4 regions of the Streptomyces sp. NPDC005794 genome follow, and region 4 is predicted to be linked to each of the others. Evidence: riboswitches for the same ligand, from Rfam matches in the RefSeq annotation. Region 4 holds a riboswitch; each other region holds the start of a gene.
The links. A riboswitch is a leader RNA that binds a small molecule or an ion and turns the genes downstream of it on or off. The one in region 4 is predicted to bind cyclic di-AMP.

Region 1 (7,240 bases), on a different contig from region 4:
AGCGTCCAGTCCGCGAAGATCCGGATCTTACGGTTCCAGGTCGGCATGGCCATGCCGTGGTAGCCACGGTGCATGTACCAGGCGAGACGGCCCTTGACCTTGATCTTCATCTTGCCGACGACGATCATCGCGACGCCCTTGTGCAGGCCGAGTCCGGCCACCGCACCCTTGTTGGCGTGGCTGTACTCCTTCTGCGGGAAGCCCCGCATGCCGGAGATGACGTTGTCGCCGAGGACCTTGGCCTGACGCAGCGCGTGCTGGGCGTTCGGCGGGCACCAGGCGTTCGGGTTGCCGGCGCGGCGGCCGACCAGGTCCGGCACCTGGGCGTTGTCGCCCGCGGCCCAGATGTAGTCGGTTCCCTGCACCTGGAGCTTCTCGGAGGTGTCCACGTGACCACGCGGGCCGAGCGGCAGACCGAAGCGGGCCAGCGCCGGGTTCGGCTTCACGCCGGCCGTCCACACGATCGTGCTGGAGTCGACCTCGAGGCCGTTCTTCAGCACCACGTGGCCGTCGACACAGGAGTCCATGGAGGTCGAGAGGTAGACCTCGACACCGCGGCTCTCCAGGTGCTCCTTGCCGTACGCGCCCAGCTTCGGGCCGACCTCGGGAAGGATCTTGTCGGCCGCGTCGACCAGGACGAAGCGCATGTCCTCGCGCTTCACGCTCGTGTAGTACTTCGCGGCGTCCCGGGCCATGTCCTCGACCTCGCCGATGGTCTCCGCGCCGGCGAAGCCGCCACCCACGAAGACGAACGTCAGCGCCTTGCGGCGGACGTCCTCATCGGTCGTCGAGTCAGCCTTGTCCAGCTGCTCGAGGACGTGGTTGCGCAGACCGATGGACTCCTCGATGCCCTTCATGCCGATGCCCTGCTCGGCGAGGCCGGGGATCGGGAAGGTACGGGAGACCGCGCCCATCGCGATGACCAGGTAGTCGAAGGGCAGCTCGTAGGCCTCGCCGACGAGCGGCGCGACCGTGGCGACCTTGCGGTCCTGATCGATGGTCGTGACACGGCCGGTGAGAACCTCTGCCTTGGGCAGCACGCGTCGCAGCGGGACGACGACATGCCGAGGCGAGATGCTGCCGGCAGCAGCTTCGGGGAGGAAGGGCTGGTACGTCATGTACGAGCGCGGGTCGACGACCGTGACGGTCGCCTCTCCATACCGCATCTTCTTCAGAATGCGACGAGCTGCGTACAGGCCTACGTACCCACCGCCTACAACGAGGATCCTGGGACGCTCCGTGGTGCTCATGCCATCGAGTATCCACCCCCCTCGGGGGGCATGCTCGTGAGCCCCTTCACAAGGTATGCGCCACCCTCTGCTACACTTCGCCGCCCACGTGACCCAGGTCATGGTGCGCATGGGGAACCACCCCGCCCTGGCGAACGTTGTTCACCACTTGTGAGCTGGCCCTTGAGCCGCCCGGCACGGTGAACCACCCGCCCGGGACACGCTCCTGCCACACCCCCGAAACCTCCCCGAAGCCCCGCCGCGCGACGTCGCGGGCGACCCGCACGGCCCCTCGGCGGAAGAACTTCCCCCAGAGGGGCCGAATTCCTTGTGAAGAAGTTCACGAACTTCGTGGCGAGACCTCGCGGAAGGCCCCTCCGGAGAGACCCGGAGGGGCCTTGGCAAGCTCAAAGGTGCAGGCCGGAATGCGTTTGAGCGGCGTCTCACCGCTGCTGCCGCAGCCCTGTGATCAGACGACCGACCAGGCGATCCCGTCGAGGATGTCGTGCTCGCTGACGACGACCTCCCCGGCCCCGGCCCGCTCCATCACCGCGAGCAGGACGAGCGCCCCCGACGCGATCACATCGACCCGGCCCGGATGCATCGCGGGGATCGCGGCGCGCTCCGCGTGCGTCGAGGCGAGCAGCCGCTCGGTGATCTCCCGTACCTGCTCGACGGAGACCCGGGAGTGGTGGATCGCCTCGGAGTCGTACTCCTTCAGCCCGAGCGCCATCGCGGCGACGGTGGTGACCGTCCCGGCCAGGCCGACGAGCGTCGCCGCCGAGGAGATCGGCACGGTTTCCCCGGCCAGGTCCAGAGCGGCACCGATGTCCGCGCGGATCGCGGCGATCCGGTCGGGCGTGGGCGGATCCACGACGACCCCGTCCAGGACGAGGTGACGCTCGGTCATGCGTACGCAGCCGATGTCCACGGACCGTGCGGCAAGGACGCGGTCGTCACCGACGACGAACTCGGTCGAGCCGCCGCCGATGTCCACGACCAGGTACGGCTTCTCCAGGTGGTCGCTGCCCACCAGTTCCTTGGTGGCACCGTCGAAGGAGAGCTGCGCCTCCTGGTCCCCGGTGACGACCTCGGGCTCGACGCCCAGGATGTCCAGGACGCCACGGACGAACGTGTCGCTGTTCTCCGCGTCGCGGGAGGCGGACGTGGCGACGAACCGGATCCGTTCGGCGCCGAGCTCTTTGATCACGGCCGCGTACTCACGGCAGGCGTCGAAGGTGCGCTCCAGCGCCTCGGGGGCCAGCCGGCCGGTCCGGTCGACGCCCTGGCCGAGACGGACGATCTTCATCCGGCGGTCGAGCTCGGCGAAGTCCCCGGTGGCGGGGTCCACGTCCGCGACGAGCAGGCGGATGGAGTTGGTACCGCAGTCGATGGCGGCAACGCGGGTCATGGGGCTCCTGTGGTTGTACGTGTACCTCGCGGGGGACAGGACGCGTCGGGTCAGGCGTCGTCGGACCCGCACGGGGTGACGCACGGTCCCTTGGCCCACCACTGCGGCAGCATCGCGATCGCCTCGTCGCCCAGCGGGTTCACACCGGGCCCCGCCACCAGCGAGTGGCCGACCAGGACGTGCAGGCACTTCACCCGGTCCGGCATGCCACCCGCGCTCGGGAAGCCCTCCAGGACCTCGATGGCGTCGCGCCGCGCGAGGTAGTCCTCGTGCGCGGCGCGGTAGGCCGCGGCCAGCTCGGGGTCCGTGGCGAGCCGCTCGGTCATCTCCTTCATGACCCCGTTGGCCTCCAGCGTGCCGATCGCGGACGCGGCACGCGGGCAGGTCAGGTAGTACGTCGTCGGGAACGGCGTGCCGTCCTCCAGACGGGGCTGTGTCTCGACCACGTCCGGGTTGCCGCACGGGCAGCGGTGCGCGATGGCGCGCAGCCCACGCGGCGGCCGGCCGAGCTGGAGCTCGAACGCGGCGATGTCCACGTCGGTGGGCGTGGTGGATTCGGTCTGCGGAGGGGGCGTGTCCATGCCTGCCTTGAAGGTCACTTGAATGTCATCGGTCGGACTGTGTGAATCGTTGTGGGGAGAGGGCCCGGTACGTCGACGGGGCCGGTCCGGGCGGGGTCACTCCCGGTCCGCGCTGTCGACGCCGTCCCAGAGGTTCGAGTGCCACGGCCTCCCCGACGCCCCCGGCTCACCCTTCCGCACCTCGGCCGCGTCCGGGTCGACCACCGTATAACCGGTCTCGCCGGGCAGCACGTAGTGGAGGTGCTGGCGTGCGAGACGGCGGATGTACGCGTCGTCCTTGAGCCGCGCCTTCTCGTCGCGCAGCTCCTCCGTCCGCCGGCGGGCCTCCTGCGAGAGCCTCTCCTGCTCCGCGATCTGGTCGCGTTGGGAGACGTACTGCCGCATGGGATACGCGAGGGCGACCACCATGGAGCAGACGATCAGCGCGAGGAACGCGGCCCGGCCGGTGAGCCGGGAAGGGCGGTCCTGCCGTCGGTTCTGGGACCGGTAGACGCGGGCCGCCGTCTGCTCGCCGAGCAGCCGCAGCCTGGTCGCGGTGGAGAACCGGTCGCGGTCCTTCCCGGCCATGTCTCACGCCTCCCCGTTACGCACGTCCGTCCCCGCACACGGTACGGGACCGGATGCGGGGACGGACGGAGGCTGGTGCTCCGGACTCGGGCTGTCAGCCCTCGAAGCGGAACCGCGGGAACGCCGAACGTCCGGCGTACACCGCGGCGTCGTCGAGGATCTCCTCGATGCGCAGCAGCTGGTTGTACTTGGCGACGCGGTCCGAGCGGGCCGGGGCGCCGGTCTTGATCTGGCCACAGTTCACGGCGACGGCGAGGTCGGCGATGGTGACGTCCTCGGTCTCACCGGAACGGTGGGACATCATGCACTTGAAGCCGTTGCGCTGGGCCAGCTCCACGGCGTCCAGGGTCTCGGTCAGCGAACCGATCTGGTTGACCTTGACGAGCAGGGCGTTGGCCGAGCCCTCCTCGATGCCACGGGCGAGGCGCTCGGGGTTGGTGACGAACAGGTCGTCACCGACGATCTGCACCTTGGAGCCGAGCTTGTCGGTGATGACCTTCCAGCCCGCCCAGTCGTCCTCGTACAGCGGGTCCTCGATGGAGACCAGCGGATACGCGGAGACGAGCTCCTCGTAGTACTCGGTCATCTCGGCGGCCGAGCGGGACTTGCCCTCGAACTCGTAGACGCCGTCCTTGTAGAACTCGGACGCGGCGACGTCGAGCGCGAGCGCGATGTCACGGCCCGGGACGTAACCGGCCTCCTTGACGGCCTCGAGGATGAGGTCGAGGGCGGCGCGGTTGGACTCGAGGTTGGGGGCGAAGCCGCCCTCGTCACCGAGACCCGTGGACAGGCCCTTGGTCTTCAGGACCTTCTTCAGCGTGTGGTAGATCTCCGCACCCCAGCGAAGGGCCTCGGAGAAGGACTCGGCGCCGATCGGCGCGATCATGAACTCCTGGATGTCCACGTTGGAGTCGGCGTGCGAGCCGCCGTTCAGGATGTTCATCATCGGAACGGGCAGCAGGTGCGCGTTCGGGCCGCCGAGGTAGCGGAACAGCGGGAGGTCGGAGGCCTCGGAGGCGGCGTGCGCCACGGCCAGCGAGACACCGAGGATGGCGTTGGCGCCGAGCGAGCCCTTGTTCTCGGTCGCGTCCAGGTCGAACATCGCCTGGTCGATGAGGCGCTGCTCGGTGGCGTCGTACCCGACGAGCTCCGGGCCGATCTGCTCGATCACGGCGAGGACGGCCTTCTCGACGCCCTTGCCCTGGTAACGGTTGGGGTCGCCGTCGCGGAGCTCGATGGCCTCGAACGCTCCGGTGGAGGCTCCGGACGGAACAGCAGCACGACCCGTGCTGCCGTCGTCGAGGCCGACCTCGACCTCGACCGTGGGGTTCCCCCGGGAGTCGAGGATTTCCCTGGCTACGACGACGTCGATGGACGGCACGAGGCATCTCCTTCTGGGATCTGACACTGGTTGTGCAGGGTCACTGTGGCCTTGCGCCACGAGCCTAACCGGCTCGGCCCGCTCCGTCGGCCGTCCGCCCGTCCCCTGGGACGAAAAAGGACCCGAGGACCTGCATTCCGGGCAAAGCTCCAGAATTCTACTGGCAGGTAACCACAAGGATCGAACGCTCCCGCTCACGGCGGGCCCGCGACCGGGCCCCACCCGTGGGCGGCCGGCACGGCCCCGGCCCGGCACGCGGGGGGTCAGCGTGCCGGGCCGGGCATCCGGGGCAGGAGGGGGCCCCGGACCGATGGTGGCTACTTCAGGTGGAGCTGCTGACCCGGGAAGATCAGGTCGGCGTCGTCGACGATGTCGTCGTTCAGCTCGAAGAGCTTCTCCCAGCCGCCCTTGACCTTCTTCGCGTCGGCGATCTTGCTGAGGGTGTCGCCGGCCTTCACCTTGTACTCGCCGTCACCCTTCTCGACCTTCTCGCCGGTCGGGGTGGTGACGGTCGCGGCGGGGGCCTCACGCTTCTCGCTGCGCGTGGCGGGCTGCTCGGCCTCGCGCTCCGGCGCGGCCTGCGGGGCCGTGTCGCCGTTCTTCTCGGAGCCGGTGTCGACACCCGGGTCCACACCGTCGTTCGTCAGGCCGCCGGCACCGGCACACGCCCAGGCGCCCGGGCCCTGCAGGTCGAGGAGCTTCTCGGCGGCGGCTATCTGCTGGTCCTTGGTGGCCAGGTCGGCGCGGGCGGCGTACTGGGTGCCGCCGGCCGCTGCCCAGCTGGACTGCGAGAACTGCAGGCCGCCGTAGTAGCCGTTGCCGGTGTTGATGGACCAGTTGCCACCGGACTCGCACTGGGCGACGGCGTCCCAGGTGTCGACGGAGGCGGCAGAGGCGCCGGTCGCACCCATGAGCGGTACGGCGACGGCGGCACCGGTGACACCGGCCAGGGTCGCGATGCGGACGGCCTTGGACGGGCGACGGTGCTTGCCCTTGCTGGAAAGCAGCATGGTTCTCCTCACCGACGCCTACGAGGTGAGCTGTCGGGTTCGGGCCTGTGAGTTGCCCGGCCGCCCGCTCCCGCGGACGACTTCACCCCTAGCCGTACCCCCATCCGTCTCCCGACGGCCGGGTCCGGCACTTACCTGGGTCCCCCGCTCCTGCCTACGGCGCTTTACGCGTCGGTCCCCTTCGGCCGACGGCAGGATTCGGCGTGACGGTCGAAGGTGCCCGCGGTGCGAGCGGCTCCGACCGTAAACACACCCAACCCTCACATTCAAAGATGGACATAACACCCAATCAGCGCGTACCGGCCTGACTGAGTGAGGTGTTTCCGCAGGTCGGAGCCAATATGGACGGATCGGACGGACGGGGCGCGCCAGTTGAAGCAAAGAGACCCATGTCTCACTTACGCATAAGTGGACATAGGCCTCTGAACTGCCCCTGCTTTCGGGGCGTTTTCGCGCTTTTGATCAGTTGGCGGCCGTGGTCTCCGCCTGGTCGCCCCGCGCGTCCGCCCCGACGAGGTCGAGGTCCAGGTTCTGGCCGGGAAGGATCAGGTCCGGGTCGGAGCCCAGTTCGGCCTTGTTGGCCTCGTAGAGCGCGGACCAGCCGCCGGAGAGCTCCTGCGAGTCGGCGATCGACCAGAGGTTGTCGCCCTCACGGACGACGTACGTCCCCTCCGCGCCCTCACGCGCCCCGGAGTCGCCGCGCGACGCGTGCCGGCCGGAGTCCCGCCCGTCGTCCGCACCGGTCCCGGCACTCGCCTCGGGGGCCGGGGTGCCGCGGTGCTTTCCGCCCTTCTCCCCGTCACCCTTCGAGGCGCCGGGCGCCCCAGAGGCCTCGGGCGACGGAGTGGCGGACGGCGAAGCGCCGGCCTCCTCGCCCTGGTCCGCCGTGTCCTCGGGCGCACTCTCGTCCACGCCGTCCTTGACGTCGGAGTCCTCGGAGCCGTTCGCCTCGTCGTCCGTGTCCGCCGTCCCGTCCGCCGGGTCCGGCGTTTCGGACGAGGGGGTCCCGGACGGGGTCGCGGTGTCCGAGGGCTCGGCGGCCGGCTCGTCGCCCGGGTCGA
Region 2 (7,240 bases), on a different contig from region 4:
ACCGGTCGCCGCAGGCGACTATTCCGGTTCACGGGACGGCGGCCGGAAGGCGGCGGGTTCCCGGCCCCGGTCGGACCGGCGGCCCTGACGTCGGGGGGTCGTGCGTCAGGGCCGCCGGGGTTCCGAGGGGATCAGATCGTGAGGCCCTTGCCGCGCAGCCAGCTCATCGGGTCGATGCCCGAGCCGTCCGCGGTGTGGATCTCCAGGTGCAGGTGTGCGCCGGTCACATTGCCGGTCGCGCCGACGCGGCCGATGGTCTCGCCGGTGGTGACCTTCTGGCCGGCGGTCACGCCCATCGAGGACTGGTGGCAGTACCAGACCTCGGTGCCGTCGTCGAGCTCCAGGACCGTGCGGTAGCCGTACGAACCGGAGTAGCCGGCCGACTTCACCGTGCCGCTGTGGACGGCCTTGACCGGGGTACCGGTCGGGGCCGCGAAGTCCAGCCCGGTGTGGTGGCCGGAGGACCACATCGAACCGGCCTGACCGAAGGTCGAGCTGATGTAGTACGAGGAGGTCGGGACGGCGTAGCTGGCGGCGAGCTTGGCGAGGCGCTCGGCCTCCGCCTTCTTCTTCGCCGCTTCCTCCGCCGCCTTCTTCTTCGCGGCGACCTCGGCCTCGGCGTCGCTCTGCTGCTTCGCGGCCTGGGCCGCGGCCGCCTCGAGCGCCGCCTGCTCCTCCGCGGCCTTCGCCTCGGCGTCGGCTCCGGCCTGCTGCTGCTCGGCCTGCTGGAGGATGCGGGCGCGCAGCGCCTCGCCGGCGTCGGTGGTGCCCTGCTCGGCCTCGGTGGCGGTGATGCCCGCAGTGGTGAGCGGGGAGGACGCGGCGACCGTCTCGTGGTCCGAGTCGGAGTCGCCGGACATGAACGCACCCACGCCGGGAAGGGACTTGGCGTCGGGGAGATTGTCCGCGATGGAATCGGGAAGAGAGATGGAGACCGGCGGCTTGCTCTGAGCGGTGGCCATGCCACCCGCTCCGACGGCCGCGATGACCCCGACGCCGAGGACGGTGGAGCTACGGGCGAGGCCGCGCTGCTTGGCTACGCGATGCCGGCCGCGTACGGGACGGATGGACTCCTCGGTGGGGTTCCATTCCTCCCACGTCCTGTCCTCATCACCGAGGCTTCCGGTCCTGAAGGATGACGGTGCCTCGGGGGCAGGCTGGTTGGACGCCACGTGGGCGCACTCCTTTCCTTCCTTCTCGCCTACCGGGTTAGCTGACGGGTTCGGAGCAGGAAGGTCTCCTACGGGCCCCTTCGTCTCTCACGAGACGCAGGTGTCCGATTCACCCCATGTAGGTGGTTCCCCGGTTCCCTTGCGGAATTCGGCGCTGCGCACGGTGCCGCCTCTTGCGACGACAGGTACAACCGCGCTGCGTTATCGAACGTTAATAGACACCCGGGTCCGATTCCAAGCTGTTCCCACAGTTCATTCGCCGCTGCGGCCTGGACTTTCGGGTGTCAATCGGGCGCAAACGGGCGACTTGAGTACCCCTCACCCATGCGGCAGTTTCTGACGGTGCGTCAAATGTTATGCGGAGCGGGGTCTTTCGACTACCGACGGTCGCGACCGGTCATTCACTGTCCCGCCGCACGATCTTCACCGTCGTCCGCCGCTCCTGCTGCCCCCGCGCGGGACGCCCGACCGCGAGGAGCGCCAGGTCGTCCGTCGACCGGCCGCCGGTGTGCAGCCGTACGTCGTCGGTGAGCGCGGACAGCAGTTCCTCGGGCCCCGGGAAGAGCCGGCCGCGCAGCCGGTCCGCCGGATCGTAGAAGGCACCCTTCGCGTCCCGCGCCTCGGAAAGCCCGTCGGTGAACGCCAGGAACATCGCACCGGCCGGCAGCGACCACTCGTCCGACCGGTCCGGCCACACGTCCAGCCCCATCCCGAGCGGCAGCGCGGGCACGGTCGGCGACACTACGTCCAGCGCCCCGTCCGCATGCAGCACGAGCGGCTCGGGATGACCGCGGTTGACGACCCGCATCGTGTCGGATCCGGCCGGGATCTCCGCGAGGACAGCGGTGACGAACCCCTCCATGGAGTCGAGCCCGCCCCGCCGCGAGTTCTCACGGGCCAGCGCCCGTTCCAGCCGCTGGACCACCCCCTCCAGCGACAGCTCCTGTTCCGCGGCCTCCCGGAACGCCCCGATCACGACGGCCACCGCCGCCACGGCGTCCAGCCCCTTGCCCCGTACGTCACCGAGGACCAGGCGCACCCCGTACGGAGTGTTCGCGACGGCGTACAGGTCGCCGCCGACGAACTCGTCCGCCTGCGCCGCCTCGTACCGCGCGGCGACCAGCAGCCCGCCGATCCGGTCCTCGGGCGTCGGGAGCACCGCGCGCATCGCCGTCTCCGCGATGACCCTGGCAGAGGCCAGTTGCTCGTTCCCGCGACGTACGACGCGGTTGATGACGAGGGAGAGCACGGCGACGGTGACCAGGGTCAGCAGGTCGGTGACCGGCACGACGTCGGTGAGCAGGCCGTCCCAGACGCGGATGGCGAGCACGACGAGGATCGAGATGACCGCGACCCGCACCGTGCCGGCCAGCGAGAAGAACGGGGCGGCGATCAGCGGGGCGGCCGCGAAGAGCGGGACGGCGGTGACCGCCGACGGCGTCACGAGATCGAGGATCACTCCGGCGCAGATCATCAGGGCGGGCAGCACGCGCACGAACTGACGGGCACGGGCGTTCCCGGCAGCCCTCCCTCGCCGTCCGTCCCGCTTCCCCACCTGTGCACTCCTGCCCGGTCCACCCACGGCTGCGGACGGTACCGCGCCCCACCCAGGCTGGCCGGAGCCGCGCCGAGCGGCGACTCGTCATCGGCCAAAGGGAGGAGTGCGCCGGAGCCCCGGCCGCAAAGGGTCAGTCGAAGAGCCGGTGCTGCGCGTAGATCGTCAGTGCATCCCGTACGAAGACGGCTGTTCCGTCTCCCCGCCGATCGTAGTTCCTTCCGAAGCGCGGATCGGCGACGTACATCTCGCCGGTGCCGGTCACATACGAACGGGTGACCTCCATGGTCGCCGAGAGCCACGCGCAGTGCCGTCGCGCGATGTCCCGCACCTTCGCCGCCGGCGCCGAAGCCGGCCGCCCTCGCCTCCCCGTAGTCCCGTGCGGCTCGGCGCGAGAAGACCGGATGACGGCATACGACAGAGGCCCGGATCCTCGAAAGGATCCGGGCCTCTGTCTTTTAGTAGCGGGGACAGGATTTGAACCTGCGACCTCTGGGTTATGAGCCCAGCGAGCTACCGAGCTGCTCCACCCCGCGCCGTTGTGATTGCAACTCTACGCCATCCGGGAGGGTGCTCCGACCACATGGGGCGGCCGCACCCCACCACCCCTCGCCACCGGGGGACCTCCCGGCCCGACGCAATGCGCCAACAGAGCCTGTACACCGCGTAGTTGCCAAGAACAGTGGCGCCCCCAAGGGTGTTTCCGCACCCCTCGATCCTGCGTATCGCCGGTGCGGAGGGCCAAGGGGCGCGGCAGCCGGCTCAGGAGAACGCCTCAGCCCACCGCAGGGACGGCGCTCCGCGATTGCGCCGTATCCGGAGCAGCGGGACGCTGGAGGGACAAGCCTTTCGGTGTTCGGTCCCGTCTGCCCGGCATCCTTCGGGTGCCGGTGTCGGCTGCCCAGCAGCCTCACCCGATGCGGGGGGGGGTGGCCAGGGGAGGCCGGGCGCACGCGCGTCAGGAGATGGTCATGGACGGCGCCCTGCTCGAAACGATGAGAACCGCTCTGCGCGGCCCGGTCATCGGCCCGGACGACCCGGGGTACGGCCGGGCCCGCACGGTCTACAACGCCATGATCGACAAGAGGCCGGCGGCCGTGGTCGAGTGCCGCGACTCGGCGGACGTCATGGCGGCCGTCGACTTCGTCCGCGAACACGGCCTGGACGTGGCCGTCCGGGGCGGCGGGCACAGCGGCCCCGGACTCGGCCTCAGCGACGACGCCGTCACGATCGACCTCTCGCCCATGCGCGGCGTGCGGGTCGACCCGGCCACCCAGACCGCTCAGGCCGACGGCGGGGCGACGCTGGGCGATTTCGACCACGCCACCCACGCGTTCGGCCTCGCCACCCCGGCGGGGATCATGTCCACGACCGGCATCGGCGGTCTCACCCTCGGCGGCGGTCACGGCTACCTCACCCGCAAGTACGGCCTCTCGGTGGACAATCTGGTCTCCGCGGACGTGGTCCTGGCCGACGGCAGCTTCGTCGCCACGAACCCGAGCGAGCACCCGGACCTGTTCTGGGCGCTGCGCGGCGGCGGCGGAAACTTCGGCATCGTCACGTCGTTCGACTTCGAGCTGCACCCCGTGGACACGGTGGGGGTCGCCATCACCGTGTGGCCCCTGGAACTCCTCCACGACGTCATGCGCTGGTACCGCGACTTCCTGCCGCAGGCGCCGGACGACCTGTACGGCTTCTTCGCCTCGCTGACCGTCCCGCCCGGTCCGCCCTTCCCCGAGGAGATCCACGGGCGGAAGATGTGCGGTGTCGTCTGGTCCTCGACGGCGGACCCCGAAGCCCTGGGCGAGACCCTCGCCGTGGTGAACGAGCCGGGGACGCCCGCCTTCCACTTCACCGCGCCGATGCCCTACCCCGCCCTGCAGTCCATGTTCGACACCCTGCTGCCGACCGGTCTGCAGTGGTACTGGCGCGGCGACTTCTTCGACCGGATCACGGACGACGCCATCGACGTGCACGCCTCCTTCGCGGAGAAGCTCCCCAGCGGCCTGTCGACCATGCACCTGTACCCGGTCGACGGGGCCGCGGGCCGTGTCGGTCCCGACGACACGGCCTGGGCCTACCGCGACGCGCTCTGGTCCGGTGTCATCGCCGGCATCGACCCCGAACCGGCCCACGCGGCGGCACTGCGGGAGTGGGCCGTCGGTTACTGGGACGCGCTGCACCCGCACTCCATGGGCGGCGGCTACGTGAACTTCCTCGGTACCGGCGAGTCCCAGGACCGCGTCCGGGCGACCTACCGCGGTCATTACGACCGGCTCGCGGAGGCCAAGCGGGCCTACGACCCGCACAACCTCTTCCACGCAAACCAGAACATCGAGCCCGCACCGCCGCACTGACCGTCACGCCTGGCTCGCAATACCGGTGGAAAGCCGTGCTGGGAGGGTTACAGTCTGCATGCACCGCATGATGATTCCGGACGCCCCCGGAGCGGCGCGGCACCGGTAGCGGCACCTCGTAGCCCTACCGGTCGGGACCAGTCCGGGATGAACCGCAGCGACTCGGTCACAGGGCTCTCACCGCACACCTACGTACAGGACACCTGAGATGACCGACATGCCTGCCCGCACGACCCAGCGGCACTCCGACGGCGCGTCCGCGACCGCGACCGCCGACCCGGGCACCACGGCGCCCCGGCCCACGCCGCAGTACGCGAACCTGTTCATCGAGCCCGATCTGCCGCCGGTCACGGACGAACCCGAATGACCGGGTGTCCCCTGCCCGGCCCCCGAGTGACCGGCCCCTGGTGAACGGACCTCGGTGACCGGCCTTCAGTGACCGGCCCGGCCGCACGGTCGTTGATCGACCATGCGCATCCGAATCGGTGTGGTCGTCCTCGCAGTGGTCCTGCTGATCGCCGCGTACATCTCGAACATCCCGTCCGAGGCCGAGACCGAGGCGGCCTGCCGGAAGGCCCTCGACAACACGTCGACGTGGACCGACCGGCCGGACATCTGCCTGGACGTGTCCGCGGAGACCTATCGGACGTTCCTCCTGATGTACGAGCTGAGGGAAGAGGGCCTGGACTGAGAAGAGGGCCTGGACCGGCCCTGCCCACGGGACGTGACGGTGGACAGGCGTACCTGACCGAGCGGTGGCTCAGCCCTGCTGTTCCTTCCACTCCGCCTGGGCCTCGTCGAGGTTCTCGGCGAGCGTGTCCAGGAAGTCCTTGGCGCTCGTCTTGCCGAGCAGCACCTTCTGGAAGCCCGATTCGCTGTCGGCCTTGGACAGGGTGTTCCAGTCCGGCAGGTAGTAGGGCAGCTGCACGATCTTGGTGTCGCCGGAGAACAGCGCCTCGGCACCGAGCTTGGTGGTCTCGGCCTTGTCGAGCCAGGGGTCCTCGGCGGCTTCCTTGTTGGCCGGAATCAGGCCCGCGGACTCGCTGAACTTGGAGTTCGAGGCGTGGGACGCGGCGAACTCGATGAACTTCCAGGCCGCCGCCTTGTTCTCGGACGACTTGAGCAGACCGAGGCCGGAGACCGGGTTGGAGACCATCACCCGGGTGCCGTCGGCCAGTTCGGGCTGCGGGATACCACGGAACTTGTCGACGCCGAGCGAGCTCACGTGGTCCTGGTAGGAGCCGAGGTTGTGGTTGAGCATCGCGATGCTGCCGGAGTCGAACTGGGCGACCATCTTCGTGAAGTCGTTGTTGAGGTCGGCCTCCGGGGTGGCCTTCTTGTACAGACCGACGTACTTCTCCAGCGCCGCGACGTTCTTCGGGTCGTTGACCGTGGTCTTCGTCTCGGAGGCGTCCCAGAAGGAGTCGATGCCCGACTGCCCGTACATCGAGTCCAGCGCCTGGGCGATGGAGCCCGGGCCGCCGCGGATCGTGTAGCCGAACTGGTTCTTCTGCTTGTCCGTCAACTTCGCGGCGGCCTTGTAGAACTCGTCCCACGTGTCCGGCTCGCCCAGCCCGGCCTTCTCGAACAGGTCGGTGCGGTAGTAGAGGACACCGTTGGTGGCGGAGATCGGCACCGTGTACGTCGCGTCCCGGCCGGCCGCGCTCCGTACGTTCTCGATCATCGCCTCGTTGAGCTTGCCCTTGAGGGAACTCCCCTCGATCCGGTCGTCCAACGGATCCAGCGCGTCCTGCGCGGTGATCCCGGCGACCATCGCGGCACCCACACCACCGACGTCCGGCAGCCCGCCGCCCTGGATGGCGGTGTCGTACTTGGACTGCGCCTCGGTGGAGGCGATGCCCACGTACTGCACGTCGATGTCCGGGTTCGCCTTCTCGAAGTCGGCGATGATCTCCTTCCAGATCGCCGTACGGACGCCGCCGTTCTCGTCCCAGAACACGATCTTCCCGGTGCCCGAGCCCTCGGCACCCTTCGCACCGGTGACGCCGCTGCCGTCGTCACCGCAGGCGGTGGCGGTGAGGGCCAGGGCGGAGACCAGGGATATCGCGGCGGCTAGACGGCTGTTGCGGGGCTTGATCATGGTCGGCTCTCTTCTCTGCGTGCTCACCTGCGCGGCGTCGGCCAACGGGCCGCCG
Region 3 (7,240 bases), on a different contig from region 4:
GCTGCCGCGTCAGGCGCGGTCGATGTGCACGCTGGTCGACTTCACACGAGCCGTGGCCTGCACGCCGACCTCGAGTCCCAGCTCCTCCACGGCTTCCCGGGTGAGGAGCGAGACGAGGCGGTGCGGGCCGGCCTGGATCTCGACCTGGGCCGCGACGTCACCGAGCTTCACCGCGGTGACGATGCCCGGGAAGGCGTTGCGCGCGGAGGTGTAGGGGACCTCGTCCTCGCCGGGGCCGGCCTGGGCGACCTCGATCGAGAAGGCGGCCAGGTCACGGCCGTCGATGAGACGGCGCCCGCCCTCGTCGCGATGGGTCGCGACCCTGCCGGCGTCGGCCCAGCGGCGGGCGGTGTCCGGGCTCACGCCGAGGAGACGTGCCGCCTGGCCGATGGTGTAGGACTGCATATGCGACACGATAGGGGGATCACACTCGTATTTACAACGTTCTCACGTTCTTCTTCCTCGCAGATGCGATGCCGGATGTGCCGCGCGGGACGTTTCCCGGGCAGGTGCGCGCCGCAGCGGCTTTGCGCCAATTCCGGGGTCTCGCGGAGCCGTGCGCCCAGGTTCCCGGAGCCGACAGGCCATGCGGGGGCAACAGGCGCCGGAAGCCGGACCGCTGCCGACCGCAGGCTGATCGCCGCAGGTGGCACGGGTGCCGGGGCTCCGGCGACCTCCTGTGGTGGACGTGTGAGCATCTCGGCCATTCTTAAATCAGTTGCTTGACTGATGAGTTGGCAGCGGCTTGCCTGGACGCTCCGAGACCCCCTCGACCGAGGAGACGGTGAATGGAACGTACGGCGCGGGCCGAGCAGGTCAGCGAGACCAGGGAGCGGATCCTGCACGCCGCGGAGCGGCTGTTCGCCGAGCGCGGCGTCTACGCGGTGTCCAACCGCCGGGTCAGCGAGGCCGCGCAACAGGGCAACAACGCCGCCGTCGGCTATCACTTCGGGACGAAGGCCGACCTGGTGCGGGCGATCACCCGGAAGCACAGCCGGCAGATCGAGGAGGCCCGTGCCCGTCTGCTGGACCGCATCGAGGACCCCACGGACATAGGGGAGTGGGTGGCCTGCCTGGTGCGACCCACCACCGAGCACCTGGCCACGCTGGGCAGCCCCACCTGGTTCGCACGGTTCTGCGCCCAGGTCATGACCGACCCGGCGCTGCGGGACATCATGGCCGAGGAGTCGCTCGCCTGCCCGCCGACGCTGCAGACCCTCGAAGGGCTGAACCGGTGCCTGCCCGACCTGCCGGCCGACGTCCACGTCGAGCGGGCCGACATGTCGCGCAACCTGATCCTCCACACCTGCGCGGAGCGCGAACGTGCCCTCGCCGGGAACACCTCCACGCCCCGCGCGACCTGGCACGACACCGCCACCGGTCTGATCGACGCCGTCGTCGGGCTCTGGATGGCACCGGTCACACCCTGCCGCTGACGGCCCTCCGGACGCCCCACCCGCCACCCCCTCCACCTGCGCTCCGGCGCCCGCGTCCGGGCTGCCGGGGCCGAGAACAGAGGTACGCACCATGACCCCCTCCCGCGTACTCGTGGTCGGCGCGTCCGCCGCCGGGCTGACCACAGCGGAGGCACTGCGCCGCAAGGGCTACCAGGGCGAGCTGACGCTGCTGGGCGCCGAGCGGCACCCGCCGTACGACCGTCCGCCCCTGTCCAAGCACGTGCTGTCCGGCAGCAGAACCCCTGACACCGCTCATCTGCGGACGCCCGGAACGCTGGCGGCCCTGGACGCCGCATTCCTCCTCGGCGACCCGGCGGCCGGCCTCGATCCGGGCAGCCGTACGGTACGCACCGAGTCGGGCCGCGAACTGAGCGCCGACGCCGTCGTCGTCGCCACCGGACTGCGGCCCAGGACCCTGCCCGGGCAGCCGGACGCCGAAGGCGTCCACGTACTGCGGACGCTCGACGACGCTCTCGCCCTGAGGGAAGGGCTTCTGACGGCGCGGCGGCTCGTCGTGGTCGGGGAAGGTGTGCTGGGCTCCGAGATCGCCGCCACCGCACGTTCCATGGGGCTGGACGTCAACCTGGCAGGGCCTCGGCCGGCGCCCATGCTGGACCAGTTCGGTCCCGTGGTGTCGGACCTGCTCGCCGCACTGCACACCGGGCACGGGGTGACCCTGCGGCTGGGCCACGCGGTCACCGGGCTGACCGCCGCCCGGGGACGGGTGACCGGAGTGCGTCTGGACACGGAAGAGGTGCTCCCCGCCGATGTGGTCGTCGTCGCGATAGGGGGCGAGCCCGCCACGGGATGGCTGACGGGCAGTGGGCTGCGCATCGACAACGGCCTCGTCTGCGACTCCCGGTGCCGGGCGGCGGAGGGAATCTACGCCGTCGGGGACGTGGCGGCCTGGCACCACGAACTGTTCGACGTCCCCATGCGGCTGGAGAACCGCACGAACGCCACCGAGCAGGCGCTCGCCGTCGCGGACAACATCCTCGGCGCCGACCGGCCCTACACCCCCGTGCCCTATTTCTGGACCGACCAGTTCGACGCCCGGATCCAGGCCCACGGCCGGCTCGGCCCGGACGCCGGGGTGACCGTCGTGGACGGCCACCCCACGAGCGGACGTTTCGTCGTCCGCTACGAGCGCGACGGCATGGTCACCGGAGTCCTCGGCTGGAACATGCCCAAGCAGGCGCGGCTGCGCCGCCAGGAGATCGGCGGTCCGGTCCCGCCCCTCGAACCGTCCGCGCCATGACAGCGGCCGACGGCACGTCACCCCCACCGCACGACGAAGTGAGGAAGCGATGACCAGCACGACAGGCACGGAACAAGCACACACGGCCACGGCCCCGGAATGGCCCATGTCCCGCGCGACGGGCTGCCCGTTCGACCCGCCGCCCACCCTGAGGGCCGAGCAGGAACAGGGGTCGCTCGGGAAAGTCACCCTGTGGGACGGGACCACGCCCTGGCTGGTGACTCATTACGCCGATCAGCGCGCGATCCTCGCCGACCCGAGGATCAGCGCCGATGTCACCCGGCCCGGCTATCCCAGTTCGGCACCGGTGAAGGGGGCGAGCTTCAGCTTCATCCTGATGGACGACCCCGAACACGCCCGCCAGCGGCGGATGGTGACGGCACCCTTCACGATCAAGCGGGTCGAGGCGATGCGCCCCGCCGTCCAGAAGATCGTGGACGGCCTGATAGACGACATGCTGGCGGGGCCCCCGCAGGCCGACCTCGTCCAGGCATTCGCCCTTCCGGTTCCGTCGCTCGTCATCTGCGAACTGCTCGGAGTGCCGTACGCCGACCACGACTTCTTCCAGGAGAACAGCAAGACCCTCATCAGCCGCAGCGCGGCTCCAGAGGTACGGGCCGAGGCCCACGGCAATCTGATCGGATATCTGGACGAGCTGATGGGCCACAAGATCGCCCGGCCCGCGGACGACCTCCTGTCAGGACTCGGTACCCGGGTCGAGGGGGGCGAACTCTCCCGCCGCGAGGCGGCCGAGATGGGCGTCCTGCTGCTGCTCGCCGGACATGAGACCACCGCGAACATGATCGCTCTGGGTACCCTCGCCCTACTCGAACACCCCGGCCAGCTCGCCCTGCTGCGTGACACCGAGGACCCCAAGGTGGTCGCCGGTGCCGTCGAGGAGCTGCTGCGCTATCTCAACATCACCCACGGGGGCCGCCGTCGCGTGGCTCTGGAGGACATCGAGATGGGCGGCGAGGTCATCCGGGCGGGCGACGGGATCATCGTGCCCAACGACATCGGCAACCGTGACCCGGAGGTCTTCGCCGACCCCGACCGGCTCGATCTCCGGCGCGACGCCCGGCGCCATGTGGCCTTCGGTTTCGGAGTGCACCAGTGCCTCGGTCAGCCGTTGGCGCGCATGGAACTGCAGGTCGTCTACAGCACCCTCTACCGGCGCATCCCCACACTGCGCCTGGACGCCCCACTGGAGGAGCTGTCGTTCAAACACGACGGGGCCGTCTACGGCGTCTACGAACTGCCCGTGGCCTGGTGACCTCTCACCTCCCCACCTGTCTCACCACGGCACCGACGACGAAGGAGTCTTCATGAAAGTGATCCTCGACCAGGACAAGTGCGTGGCGTCCGGACAATGTGTGGTCGCCGCCGCCGACGTGTTCGACCAGGATGACGACGGCATCGCCGTACTGCTCGACCCCGAGCCGTCCTCGGACCGGGCCGACGACGTCCAGCAGGCCGCGGCCGTGTGCCCGGCACTCGCCATCATGATCCAGGACTGACGCGAGGCGGACGACCGGGATCCACGGAGGGACGGGCCCCTCGGCCCGCAGTGGCCCGCAGCAGACCCTTACGGGCTGCTGCGGGCCACTGCTCCGTCGTGGTGCGTCCTCCCTGTGTCGTGGTGCGTCCGGACGGCCGCTCAGCGGGGCTTCCAGCTGAGCTTCCCGCCCCCCACCCACCGGACGGCCGCCGGGTCGTCGAGGTCATGGACCGGAATCCCGGCGGCCGCGGCAGCGATCAGTACGTCCGTCATGGCGGTCGCGCTGCCGACCACCTCGCCGTCGATCTCCACGATGCGGAAGGGCGGGTCCCCGGGCTGAACGGGCAGGACGGTGATCCGTGGGGTCGAGGCGTACGGGCTGTCGGTCATGGCCGGATCGGTTCCACGCGGACGCTCTCGGCATGCCCGGCGCCTTCACCCATGAGCCGTATGCCCGATTTGATCTCATTTTTTAAATTAATCCCGTAATCCATAAAAGGCCATTTCGTGCGACCTGACCCCTTCGCTCGGGAGCAAATCGCCCGAATCGGACTCCGTGACCAGGGTCACCTCATGCGCCCCGGACGCGAGGGCTCGGCAGTCGGTTCCCTTCTGTGCCAACGGGAAGGGTGGGCGCGATGTGGGGTGGATTACATGAATTCCCGTGAATTGATCTTGCCAATGAATTGTGATCACCGCGCCAGGCTTGTTCCTTTCCCTATTTCTCGCCTACGGTCGCCATCACTCCGGACGGAACGCCGAATCCTGCCGCCGCCCGGTGACCCGACCACTTCTTCGTACGGCAGGAGCGGGGGACCCAAGTAAGCGCCGATCCGGTTTCCGGAGCGGCTCGGGGTGAAGTCGCATTCGCGTGCGGCCGGGCATCTCCAGCTCGAACCCGACAGCTCACTTCGCAGGCGACGGAGAGGAATTCAGCATGCCCGAAAATGGTAAGCACCGTCGTTTCAGGACCAGTTCGCTGACCCGCGGCATCATCGCCGTGAGCACGGGTGGAGCCGCCCTGGCCCTCCCCGTGATCGGTGCGACCGGCGCCTTCGCCGCCCCGGCCCAGCCGGTCGCCGTCGAAAAGGCGGCGACGTCGACTGCCGTATCCGGAAAGGGAATTACTGCGCAGAAGTCCGAGACCGCCACCTATTCCGTGGTCGTGGGCGACACCCTTGCCAAGATCGCCCGCGAGCATTCCGTGAGCGGCGGCTGGAAGGCCCTGTACGAGGACAATCAGAAGGTCGTCGGTGGAAACCCCGACCTGATTCACCCCGGTCTTCAGCTGACCCTCGACGCCAAGGCCGAGAACAAGTCGGCGGACAAGGCCGACAAGGCCGAATCCAAGGCCTCCGCCTCGTCCGACCGGGCCGAGGAGAGCGCTGACCGCGCCGACCGCTCGGAGCGTACGAGCACCCCCGCCGCCGAAGCCGTTCCCGCCGCCGAAGCCGTTCCCGCCGCCGAGCCGGCGACGTACACGAACGACCTCGACGGCTGGATCAAGGAGTCGCTGGCCATCATGGCCGAGCAGGGCATCCCCGGCAGCTACGACGGCATCCACCGCAACATCATCCGCGAGTCCGCCGGCGACCCGATGGCCATCAACAACTGGGACTCCAACGCCGCCGCGGGCATCCCGTCCAAGGGCCTGCTGCAGGTCATCGACCCGACGTTCCAGGCCTACCACGTGCCCGGTACGTCGACGGACAGCTACGACCCGGTCGCCAACATCACGGCGGCGTGCAACTACGCCGCGGACAAGTACGGCTCGATCGACAACGTCTTCGGGGCCTACTGAGTCCTCGCCGAGGCGGGACCGCCGGCGCACGGGCGTGTGACGGAGGGACAGGGCTGACGGGTGGTACGGGTTCGGCGGAACCCGTACCACCCGTCAGTCGTTCCCGAAGGGAGGCCGCGTCGTCGAGTCACGGAGGCCGGCGCACCGGCGACAGGCCGGTTCGAACCCGGGTGACTGGTCTCGTACAGGTTCGTCGTCCATACTGCCCGCCGTGGAGCAGCGCATAGATTCGAAGACCAAGCCCGAGTTCGCCGCGGGGACAGACCCGGCGTACATCCCCGGCCTGACGGCCCCTGCCCCCGCGCGGACGGAGGCGGAAGCGGAGAGGGCGGAGCCCGAAGGCGACCGGGATCCCGAGGGCGTGGACGTGCCCGCCGAGGGGGCGGCCGAGGAGGCCGTGGACGATTCCACGGCCGCCGACGACGCGGTCGCGGACGGCGGCGCGGCCCCCGACGACAGCGTGACACCGGATGCCGAGGCCGTGCGCGGGGGCGCCGACGACGGGGACGGCCCCGTCTTCGAGGTCAGCGACCGGCGCGGATCGATCAGGGCGGACGCCGAGGGCGTCCGCTTCCGGCTCGACGACCAGGAGGCGGAGTTCGACTGGTCCGAGATCGGCGCGGTCGAGGTCAGGACCGGCCGCTTCGGGCGCCGGTTCACCGTGACCGTCCACCTGTCGAGCCGTCGGTGGTTCAACGCCGAGGTCGAGGCGGGCGCCCGCAGCGACCTGAAGACGTGGACGGCGGAGCTCGACGAGGCGCTGGACGCCTACTTCGAGGAGGCCTGACCCGCACCACGGTCACGGCCGCGTACCGGGCTGCTCGCCGGCCCGGTACGCGGCACGCCCTGACGGTTTCAGGCCCCCGTTGCCGCGTCGAGCACCACGGAGCGGGTCAGATGGCGCGGCAGGTCGGGATCGAGGCCACGGGCCGCCGCACGGGCGATCGCCAGCCGCTGGACCCGGACCAGGTCGGCCAGCGGGTCCAGGCCGCTCTCCACCCAACGGGCTCCGGTCGCCAGCACCTGCTCCCGTAGTCCCTCCGGAGCGGTGCCGAACATCCAGGTCGCGGTACCGGCCGTGGCGATGCTGATGGGGCCGTGGCGGTATTCCATCGCCGGGTACGACTCGGTCCAGGACAGGGACGCCTCCTTCATCTTGAGCGCCGCCTCGTTGGCGAGCCCGACCGTCCAGCCGCGCCCCAGGAAGCTGAACTGGGAGCAGTCCA
Region 4 (7,240 bases):
ACTGGGCGTACTTCACGGCCTCGGCGAGCGCGCGCACGGCTCGCTCGGCGGCAGGGTAGGCAGGGATCCGCCCGGCGGTGGGCGCGGGGCGAGCGGTGCCGTCCGGCCCCCTTCCGGAGGTCGCCGCGTCGGGCGGGGACGGGGCGGGCGGGGGCGCGGCGGGCGGCCGGGGCTGCGGCTCCGCGGCAGCCGCCTGGGCGGCAGGCCGGGGCGCGGGCGGAGCCGCCGTGCTCGTGGCTGCGGCCAGGGCCTGCGCCAGGCCGCCCATCTCCACGTGCACCACCGCCACCGGCTTGGCAGGGCCGGTGGCCGCCGCCGCGCGCAGCGCGGCGGCCAGGACCTCGCCGTCGCCGGTCTCCGCCTCGCCGTTCTCCCCCACCCAGGGGATCGCGGTCACGATCACGGCGTCGCACGTCCGGTCGGCGAGCGCCTCGGCCAGTGCGTGCCGGAAGTCCTGCGGGCTCGCCTCCGTGGTGAGGTCGCGGGGCGGGCGCGGACGCAGCCCTTCCGCCAGGCAGGCGTCATAGGTGAGGAGGCCGAGCGACTCGGAGTTGCCCAGGATCGCCACCCGGGGGCCGTCCGGCAGGGGCTGACCGGCGAGGAGCAGGCCGACGTCGACCATCTCCGTCACGGTGTCGACGCGGATCACGCCCGCCTGGCGCATCAGCGCGGAGACCGTCGCGTCCGGGATCCGGCTGACCGGCACGGCGTGGCCCGGTGGATTGGTTCCGCTGTGCCGGGCGCCCTTCACCACGACCACGGGCTTCACCGCGGCCGTCCGGCGGGCGAGCCGGGTGAACTTGCGCGGGTTGCCGAGTGATTCGAGGTACAGCAGGGCGACGTCGGTGTCCTGGTCCTCGAACCAGTACTGCAGGAAGTCGTTGCCGGAGACGTCGGCCCGGTTACCCGCGGAGATGAAGGCCGAGAGCCCGGCGCCCCTGCGGTGGAGGCCGGACAGGAGGGCGATCCCGATGGCGCCGGACTGGGTGAAGAGTCCGATGCGTCCGGCCTGCGGCGACTCGGGGGCGAGGGAGGCGTTGAGGCGGACGGTGTCGGAGGTGTTGATGATGCCGAAGGCGTTCGGGCCGATGATCCGCATGCCGTACGAGCGTGCCTGCCGGACCAGTTCTCGCTGCCGTTCCCGGCCTTCCGCGCCGCGTTCGGCGTATCCGGCGGAGAGGACGACGAGGCCCTGGACGCCGTGTTCACCGCAGTCGGCGACGACCTCCGGCACTCGTTCCGCGGGGACGGCGACGACAGCGAGGTCGACCTGTTCGCCGATCTCGCTCACGGCGCGGTGCGCGGGCACCCCGTCGACCGTGCCCGGCCCTGGGGCGAAGGACGTGTTCACCGCGTACGTACGTCCGGTGAAGCCCGAGCCGAGGAGATTGCGCAGCACCGTCCGGCCCACGCCGCCGGGCTCGCGGCCGACCCCGATGACGGCGACGGACCCGGGGGCCAGCAGGCGCTGGACGGAGCGCGCTTCGGCCCGCTGCTCACGTCCGCGCTGGACGGCGAGTGACTCGGCCGTGGGTTCCAGGTCGAGGGTGAGGTGGACGGAGCCGTCCTCGAAGCTGCGCTGCTGGGTGAAGCCGGCGTCCCGGAACACCTTGATCATCTTGTTGTTGGCGGGCAGCACCTCGGCGGCGAAGCGGCGGATGCCCCGCTCCCTGGCCACCGCCGCGATGTGCTCGAGAAGGGCCGACGCCACACCGCGGCCCTGGTGGGCGTCCTGGACGAGGAAGGCGACCTCGGCCTCGTCGGCGGGGGCCGAGGCCGGCCTGCCCTGCTCGTCGATCCGGTCGAAGCGGACGGTGGCGATGAACTCGCCGCCGATCGTGACGGCCAGTCCCACCCGGTCGACGTAGTCGTGATGGGTGAAGCGGTGCACGTCCCGGGCGGAGAGACGCGGATACGGGGCGAAGAAGCGGTAGTACTTCGATTCGTCGGACACCTGCTCGTAGAAGCTGACCAGTCGTTCGGCATCGTCCGTGGTGATGGGCCTGATGCGCGCGGTGCCACCGTCACGGAGCACCACGTCCGCCTCCCAGTGGTCGGGGTACGCGTGATGCGGACTCTGCTCCGGAGTGGGCTCCATGGGCAAAGCCTACGGCTTGGGCTTTTCGTGTGGATCAGGCCGGATCAGGGAGCGGGGTCCGGTGCGTGCGGTCGCGAGGTGGAGGAGGGAGGCAACGCGGAGCGTCGGTGACGGACCACGACGTGGATGGGGTCCCCCTGGCCCTTGAGGCCTTGAGAGGGTACGCACCAGGCGCGCGAGCCCGGCCTTGTCCATAGGAACGCACCGGTCGCGGCGGGATGGTCGCGCAGGCACGCTGAGGGGACCGGCGGGCGTGAACAGCCCGGTGGCGATGCCTGGCACAGCAGTGCGCACTGCATGAGAGACTGGTCTAGACAACCCATTGTTACGTGAAGGGCAGAACCATGGCTGAGCGCCGCGTCAACGTCGGTTGGGCCGAGGGCCTGCACGCCCGCCCCGCTTCCATCTTCGTCCGTGCCGCCACGGCTTCCGGCGTCCCCGTGACGATCGCCAAGACGGACGGCAACCCGGTGAACGCGGCCTCCATGCTCGCGGTGCTCGGCCTGGGCGCGCAGGGCGGCGAGGAGATCGTGCTCGCGTCCGAGGCGGACAACGCCGAAGCCGCCCTGGACCGTCTGGCGAAGCTGGTCGCCGAGGGGCTCGAGGAGCTTCCGGAGACCGTCTGATTCCGCCGCTTCGAACCGGAATCATTTCTGCGGAAAAGCCGCGGCATCCCCACCTGGAGCCGCGGCTTTTTCTGTTTCCTGCACCGGGTCCTGACAGGACTCCGAATACCCGAATCAGGGCAGCAAAAAGAAAGCCCTTCGATAATTACCCTCTTTGTATACGGCGCAATTGTTAATGGCGGACTCCCGCGGTGTTTACGGGGTGTTGCGAAGTCCTCACCCCGGACGTTCCCACCGCGCGCCCCGGCAGGTCCGTGCGCCGCAGCCGGTGGGCCGCGGTGGCCCGCTCGGCGTGCTGGGTGGCGAGCGCCCTGGCCCGCTCCGTGTCACGGCGTGCCACAGCGTCGACGAGGGCGCCGTGCTCGGCCCAGGAGTCCGCGGGGCGGGCCGGCTGCTCGACGGCGTACATCCAGGCGATCTTGTGCCGGAGCTGGGTGAGCAGTGCGATCAGCGCGGGGCTGCCCGAGGCCTGCGCCAGCGTCTCGTGGAACCAGCCGCCCAGGGAGCGCAGATCCTCCCCCTCACCCCTGCGCACCCGCTCCTGCCCCAGCCTGACCAGGCCGCGGAGCACCTTGAGGTGCGCCTCGGTGCGGCGCTGCGCCGCACGGGCGGCTCCGAGGGGCTCCAGGAGCATCCGGATCTCGAGGAGGTCGGCGGCCTCCTGCTCCGTGGGTTCGGCGACACAGGCGCCGGCATGCCGGCGGGTGACGACGAACCCCTCGGACTCCAGGGTGCGCAGCGCCTCGCGTACGGGGACGCGGGAGACGCCGTAGCGACGCGCGAGCACCTCCTCGGTGAGGCGGCTGCCGCGCTCGAAGACACCGGAGACGATGTCGTCACGGATTGCCGTGCATACCGAATACGCGGGAATGCGCATGTCCGAACCTCCGCCTTAATCTCCGCGGAACGCGGCCGATCGACGCCTGTTCGGTGACTCTATTGCAACCGGCCGGAATTTCCGATGGCGGGGTGGAATCCATGGATATCTTTTGGCCAGGGAGCACTTCCGCGAGGCTTCTGCGGGCCCCTCCCCGGGGCACCGCGAAGGCCCCGGCGGATGCCGGGGCCTTCGTCCGAGAGATGTCGTGCGGCGTGGGTCAGACCTGGACGCCGTGGGCGCGGAGGTAGGCGACGGGGTCCATGTCCGAGCCGTACTCGGGGGTGGTCCGGGCCTCGAAGTGCAGGTGCGGCCCGGTGGAGTTGCCGGTCGAGCCGGAGATGCCTATCTGCTCGCCCGAGCCGACGCTCTGACCGACGGAGACACCGATCGAGGAGAGGTGGCCGTACTGGGTGTACGTACCGTCGTTCATGCGGAGCACGATGTTGTTGCCGTACGCGCCGCCCCAGCCCGCCTCCACGACCGTGCCGGCGCCGACGGCGACGACCGGGGTGCCGGACGCCGCCTGGAAGTCCACGCCGGAGTGGCTGCCGGAGGACCAGAGCGCGCCACCCGACTGGTAGCCGGTGGTCACGTGCGAGCCGGCGACCGGGAGGTGGAAGGAGTTCAACCGGGCGCGCTCGGCGGCGCGCGCGGCCCGCGCTTCGGCCTCACGTGCCTCCTTGGCGCGGGCTTCGGCCTTGCGCTCGGCCTCAGCCTTCGCCTTCGCTTCCGCCTCGGCCTCGGCCTTGGCCTTGGCGGCGACATCGGCCTGGTGCTGCTGGGCCTTCGCCTGGGCGTCGATCTGCGCGGCGAGGGTGGTGTCGAGGGCGACGGCCTGGGTCAGACCGGTGGCGGTGACGGCCTCGGAGTCCGCGGCGAGGGCAGGGGAGGCCGTGGTGCCGATGACGCCGGCGGTGGCCAGGGCCGCGATGCCGGCGACCTCGGCGCTCTTGCGCGTCAGGCGGCTCGGGGCACGGTGCTTCCCGGTGGCACGGATGAACGCCATGGAGGGGCTGGTCCTTTCCTTCCTTCTCGCCTACCGGGTTAGCTGACGGGTTCGGAGCAGGAAGGTCTCCTACGGGCCCCTGAGCCTCCGACGAGGTACAGGGATCCGATTCACCCCAGGGACTTATTGGGTCCCCGGCTCCCCAGGCTCGCGCCTGACGGGGACTCGGCGATGGCTGTCCGGCGCCGCGGACGCGGCATTCGTCTGGCGGACAGCCGAGCCGACGCTAGAGCGGGCCGCTTTTCCCCACCAAACGGGAAGGGGCTTTTGTCGCACATCCCACAGGATGAATGACAACTTTCCTCGCGATACGGACACATGACAGAACCCCGGCGAGCGTGCACTCGCCGGGGTCCGCCATGTCCCGTTCTGTCAGCCGGTGACGACCGACACCTCGCCGATACCGAGCGCCCTCACGGGCTCGGCGATCTGCGCGGCGTCCCCGACCAGGACGGTGACCAGCCGGTCGACCGGGAACGCGCTGACCACGGCGGCGGTCGCCTCGACCGTGCCGGTCGCGGCCAGGCGTGCGTACAGCTCGGCCTGGTAGTCGTCCGGAAGGTGCTGCTCCACCTGGTCGGCCAGGGTGCCCGCGACGGAGGCCGCCGTCTCGTACTTCAACGGGGCCACGCCCACGAGGTTCTGCACGGCGGTCTCGCGCTCGGCATCGGTGAGCCCTTCGGCCGCCAGGGTGCGCAGGACCTTCCACAGGTCGTCGAGCGCGGGACCGGTGGACTCCGTGTCGACGGAACCGCTGATGGCGAGCATCGCGGCGCCGGTCGCCCCGGAGGACGAGCCGGGCGCCGTCGAACGCAGCACCTGCCCGAAGGCCCGGACGCCGTACGTGTAGCCCTTCTCCTCGCGCAGCACCCGGTCCAGCCGGGAGGTGAGCGTGCCTCCCAGGCAGTACGTGCCGAGGACCTGGGCGGGCCATACGCTGTCGTGCCGATCGGCGCCGATCCGGCCGATCAGCAGCTGGGTCTGCACGGCTCCGGGGCGGTCCACGATGACCACACGGCCGGTGTCGTCCGCGGTGATCGGGGGCACCGGCCGGGCCTGGCCGGCGTTGCCCGACCAGTCCCCGACGGTTTCGGAGAGCAGTGCGTCCAGGTCCACCTCGGTGAGGTCGCCGACGACGACCGCCGTCGCGGTGGACGGGCGCACATGGGCGTCGTAGAAGGCGCGCACGGCGGCGGCGTCGATGCGCCGGACCGTCTCCTCGGTGCCCTGGCGCGGACGCGACATCCGTGCCGTGGCGGGGAAGAGCTCCTTGGAGAGCTGCTTGGCGGCCCGGCGGGCCGGGTTGGCCTGCTCGTGCGGGATCTCGTCGAGGCGGTTGCCCACCAGGCGCTCGACCTCGCTCTCCGCGAAGGCCGGGGCCCGCAGGGCCTCGGCGACCAGGCCGAGGGCCTTGGTCAGCCGTGAGACCGGGACCTCCAGGGAGACCCGGACACCCGGGTGGTCCGCGTGGGCGTCCAGCGTGGCGCCGCACCGCTCCAGCTCGGCGGCGAACTCCTCCGCCGAGCGCTTGTCCGTGCCCTCGGACAGTGCGCGCGCCATGATCGTGGCCACACCGTCCAGGCCCTCGGGCTCGGCGTCCAGCGGGGCGTCGAGGAAGATCTCCACCGCGACGACCTGCTGGCCGGGGCGGTGGCAGCGCAGCACGGTCAGCCCGTTGGGCAGGGCGCCACGCTCGGGCGCGGGAAAGGCCCAGGGCCTGGCCTCGCCGGCGGTCGGCTGCGGGTGGTACTCCATCGCTACTCCAGTCACGGCGGCGTCGGTCACTTGTCCGCCCCCTCGTGCGCGTCGGTGCCGTCCGTCTCGTCGGCCGGTTCGACCGGCTCGTAGACCAGGACCGCACGGTTGTCGGGGCGCAGATGCGCCCGGGCGGCGGCCTTGACCTCGTCGGCCGTCACGTCGAGCACCCGGCCCACCGCGGTCAGGGCGAGCTGCGGGTCACCGAACAGGACGGCGTACCGGCACAGTTCGTCGGCGCGGCCGGCGACCGTACCGAGACGGTCCAGCCACTCGCGCTCCAACTGCGCCTGGGCGCGTTCCATTTCCTCCGGTGTGGGGCCCTCCTCCGCGAAGCGGGCGAGCTCCTCGTCCACGGCCGCCTCGATCTGGGGCACCTCGACGCCACCGGACGTCTTGACGTCCAGCCAGCCCAGCGAGGGCGCGCCGGCCAGCCTGAGCAGCCCGAATCCCGCTGCCACCGCCGTACGGTCGCGACGGACCAGGCGGTTGTGCAGACGGGACGACTCGCCGCCGCCGAGCACGGTCAGTGCGAGGTCCGCGGCGTCGCACTCGCGTGTGCCGTCGTGCGGCAGCCGGTAGGCGGCCATCAGCGCACGCGCGGGGACCTCCTCCTGGACCACTTCGCGCAGCTGTTCGCCGATGACGGCGGGCAGCGAGCCGTCGCGCGGGGGCTGCTTGCCGTCGTGGGAGGGGATGGAGCCGAAGTACTTCTCGACCCAGGCGAGCGTCTGCTCCGGGTCGATGTCCCCGACCACCGAGAGCACCGCGTTGTTCGGCGCGTAGTACGTCCGGAAGAACGCCTGCGCGTCCTCCAGGGTCGCCGCGTCCAGATCGGCCATCGAGCCGATCGGCGTGTGGTGGTACGGGTGGCC

Region 1: it holds a riboswitch for cyclic di-AMP, as region 4 does, so the genes downstream of both, ACFYQ5_RS23990 (transglycosylase family protein) here and ACFYQ5_RS29725 (M23 family metallopeptidase) in region 4, are expected to answer to the same signal.
Region 2: it holds a riboswitch for cyclic di-AMP, as region 4 does, so the genes downstream of both, ACFYQ5_RS29245 (M23 family metallopeptidase) here and ACFYQ5_RS29725 (M23 family metallopeptidase) in region 4, are expected to answer to the same signal.
Region 3: it holds a riboswitch for cyclic di-AMP, as region 4 does, so the genes downstream of both, ACFYQ5_RS11835 (transglycosylase SLT domain-containing protein) here and ACFYQ5_RS29725 (M23 family metallopeptidase) in region 4, are expected to answer to the same signal.

Annotation. Positions count from the first base shown of each region.
Region 1 covers NZ_JBIAIN010000015.1:104,919-112,158, reverse strand. The annotation lists gene ACFYQ5_RS24015 (NAD(P)/FAD-dependent oxidoreductase) at 1-1,250, opposite strand, end outside; gene ACFYQ5_RS24010 (exopolyphosphatase) at 1,699-2,640, opposite strand; gene ACFYQ5_RS24005 (DUF501 domain-containing protein) at 2,691-3,221, opposite strand; gene ACFYQ5_RS24000 (septum formation initiator family protein) at 3,318-3,788, opposite strand; gene eno (phosphopyruvate hydratase) at 3,883-5,169, opposite strand; gene ACFYQ5_RS23990 (transglycosylase family protein) at 5,487-6,179, opposite strand; cyclic di-AMP (ydaO/yuaA leader) riboswitch at 6,180-6,351, opposite strand; gene ACFYQ5_RS23985 (transglycosylase family protein) at 6,642-7,240, opposite strand, start outside.
Region 2 covers NZ_JBIAIN010000021.1:135,001-142,240, reverse strand. The annotation lists gene ACFYQ5_RS29245 (M23 family metallopeptidase) at 132-1,172, opposite strand; cyclic di-AMP (ydaO/yuaA leader) riboswitch at 1,184-1,336, opposite strand; gene ACFYQ5_RS29240 (PP2C family protein-serine/threonine phosphatase) at 1,570-2,727, opposite strand; gene ACFYQ5_RS29235 (TipAS antibiotic-recognition domain-containing protein) at 2,861-3,058, opposite strand; tRNA gene ACFYQ5_RS29230 (tRNA-Met) at 3,190-3,263, opposite strand; gene ACFYQ5_RS29225 (FAD-binding oxidoreductase) at 3,699-5,084, shown strand; gene ACFYQ5_RS29220 (hypothetical protein) at 5,293-5,451, shown strand; gene ACFYQ5_RS29215 (hypothetical protein) at 5,554-5,775, shown strand; gene ACFYQ5_RS29210 (ABC transporter substrate-binding protein) at 5,845-7,185, opposite strand.
Region 3 covers NZ_JBIAIN010000006.1:130,339-137,578, forward strand. The annotation lists gene ACFYQ5_RS11805 (molybdopterin-binding protein) at 10-405, opposite strand; gene ACFYQ5_RS11810 (TetR/AcrR family transcriptional regulator) at 789-1,436, shown strand; gene ACFYQ5_RS11815 (NAD(P)/FAD-dependent oxidoreductase) at 1,528-2,715, shown strand; gene ACFYQ5_RS11820 (cytochrome P450) at 2,765-3,988, shown strand; gene ACFYQ5_RS11825 (ferredoxin) at 4,041-4,232, shown strand; gene ACFYQ5_RS11830 (hypothetical protein) at 4,373-4,603, opposite strand; cyclic di-AMP (ydaO/yuaA leader) riboswitch at 4,960-5,146, shown strand; gene ACFYQ5_RS11835 (transglycosylase SLT domain-containing protein) at 5,151-6,014, shown strand; gene ACFYQ5_RS11840 (hypothetical protein) at 6,226-6,801, shown strand; gene ACFYQ5_RS11845 (SIS domain-containing protein) at 6,870-7,240, opposite strand, start outside.
Region 4 covers NZ_JBIAIN010000022.1:100,064-107,303, reverse strand. The annotation lists gene ACFYQ5_RS29740 (GNAT family N-acetyltransferase) at 1-2,098, opposite strand, end outside; gene ACFYQ5_RS29735 (HPr family phosphocarrier protein) at 2,443-2,724, shown strand; gene ACFYQ5_RS29730 (GntR family transcriptional regulator) at 2,897-3,601, opposite strand; gene ACFYQ5_RS29725 (M23 family metallopeptidase) at 3,822-4,610, opposite strand; cyclic di-AMP (ydaO/yuaA leader) riboswitch at 4,623-4,791, opposite strand; gene ACFYQ5_RS29720 (M16 family metallopeptidase) at 4,983-6,365, opposite strand; gene ACFYQ5_RS29715 (M16 family metallopeptidase) at 6,392-7,240, opposite strand, start outside.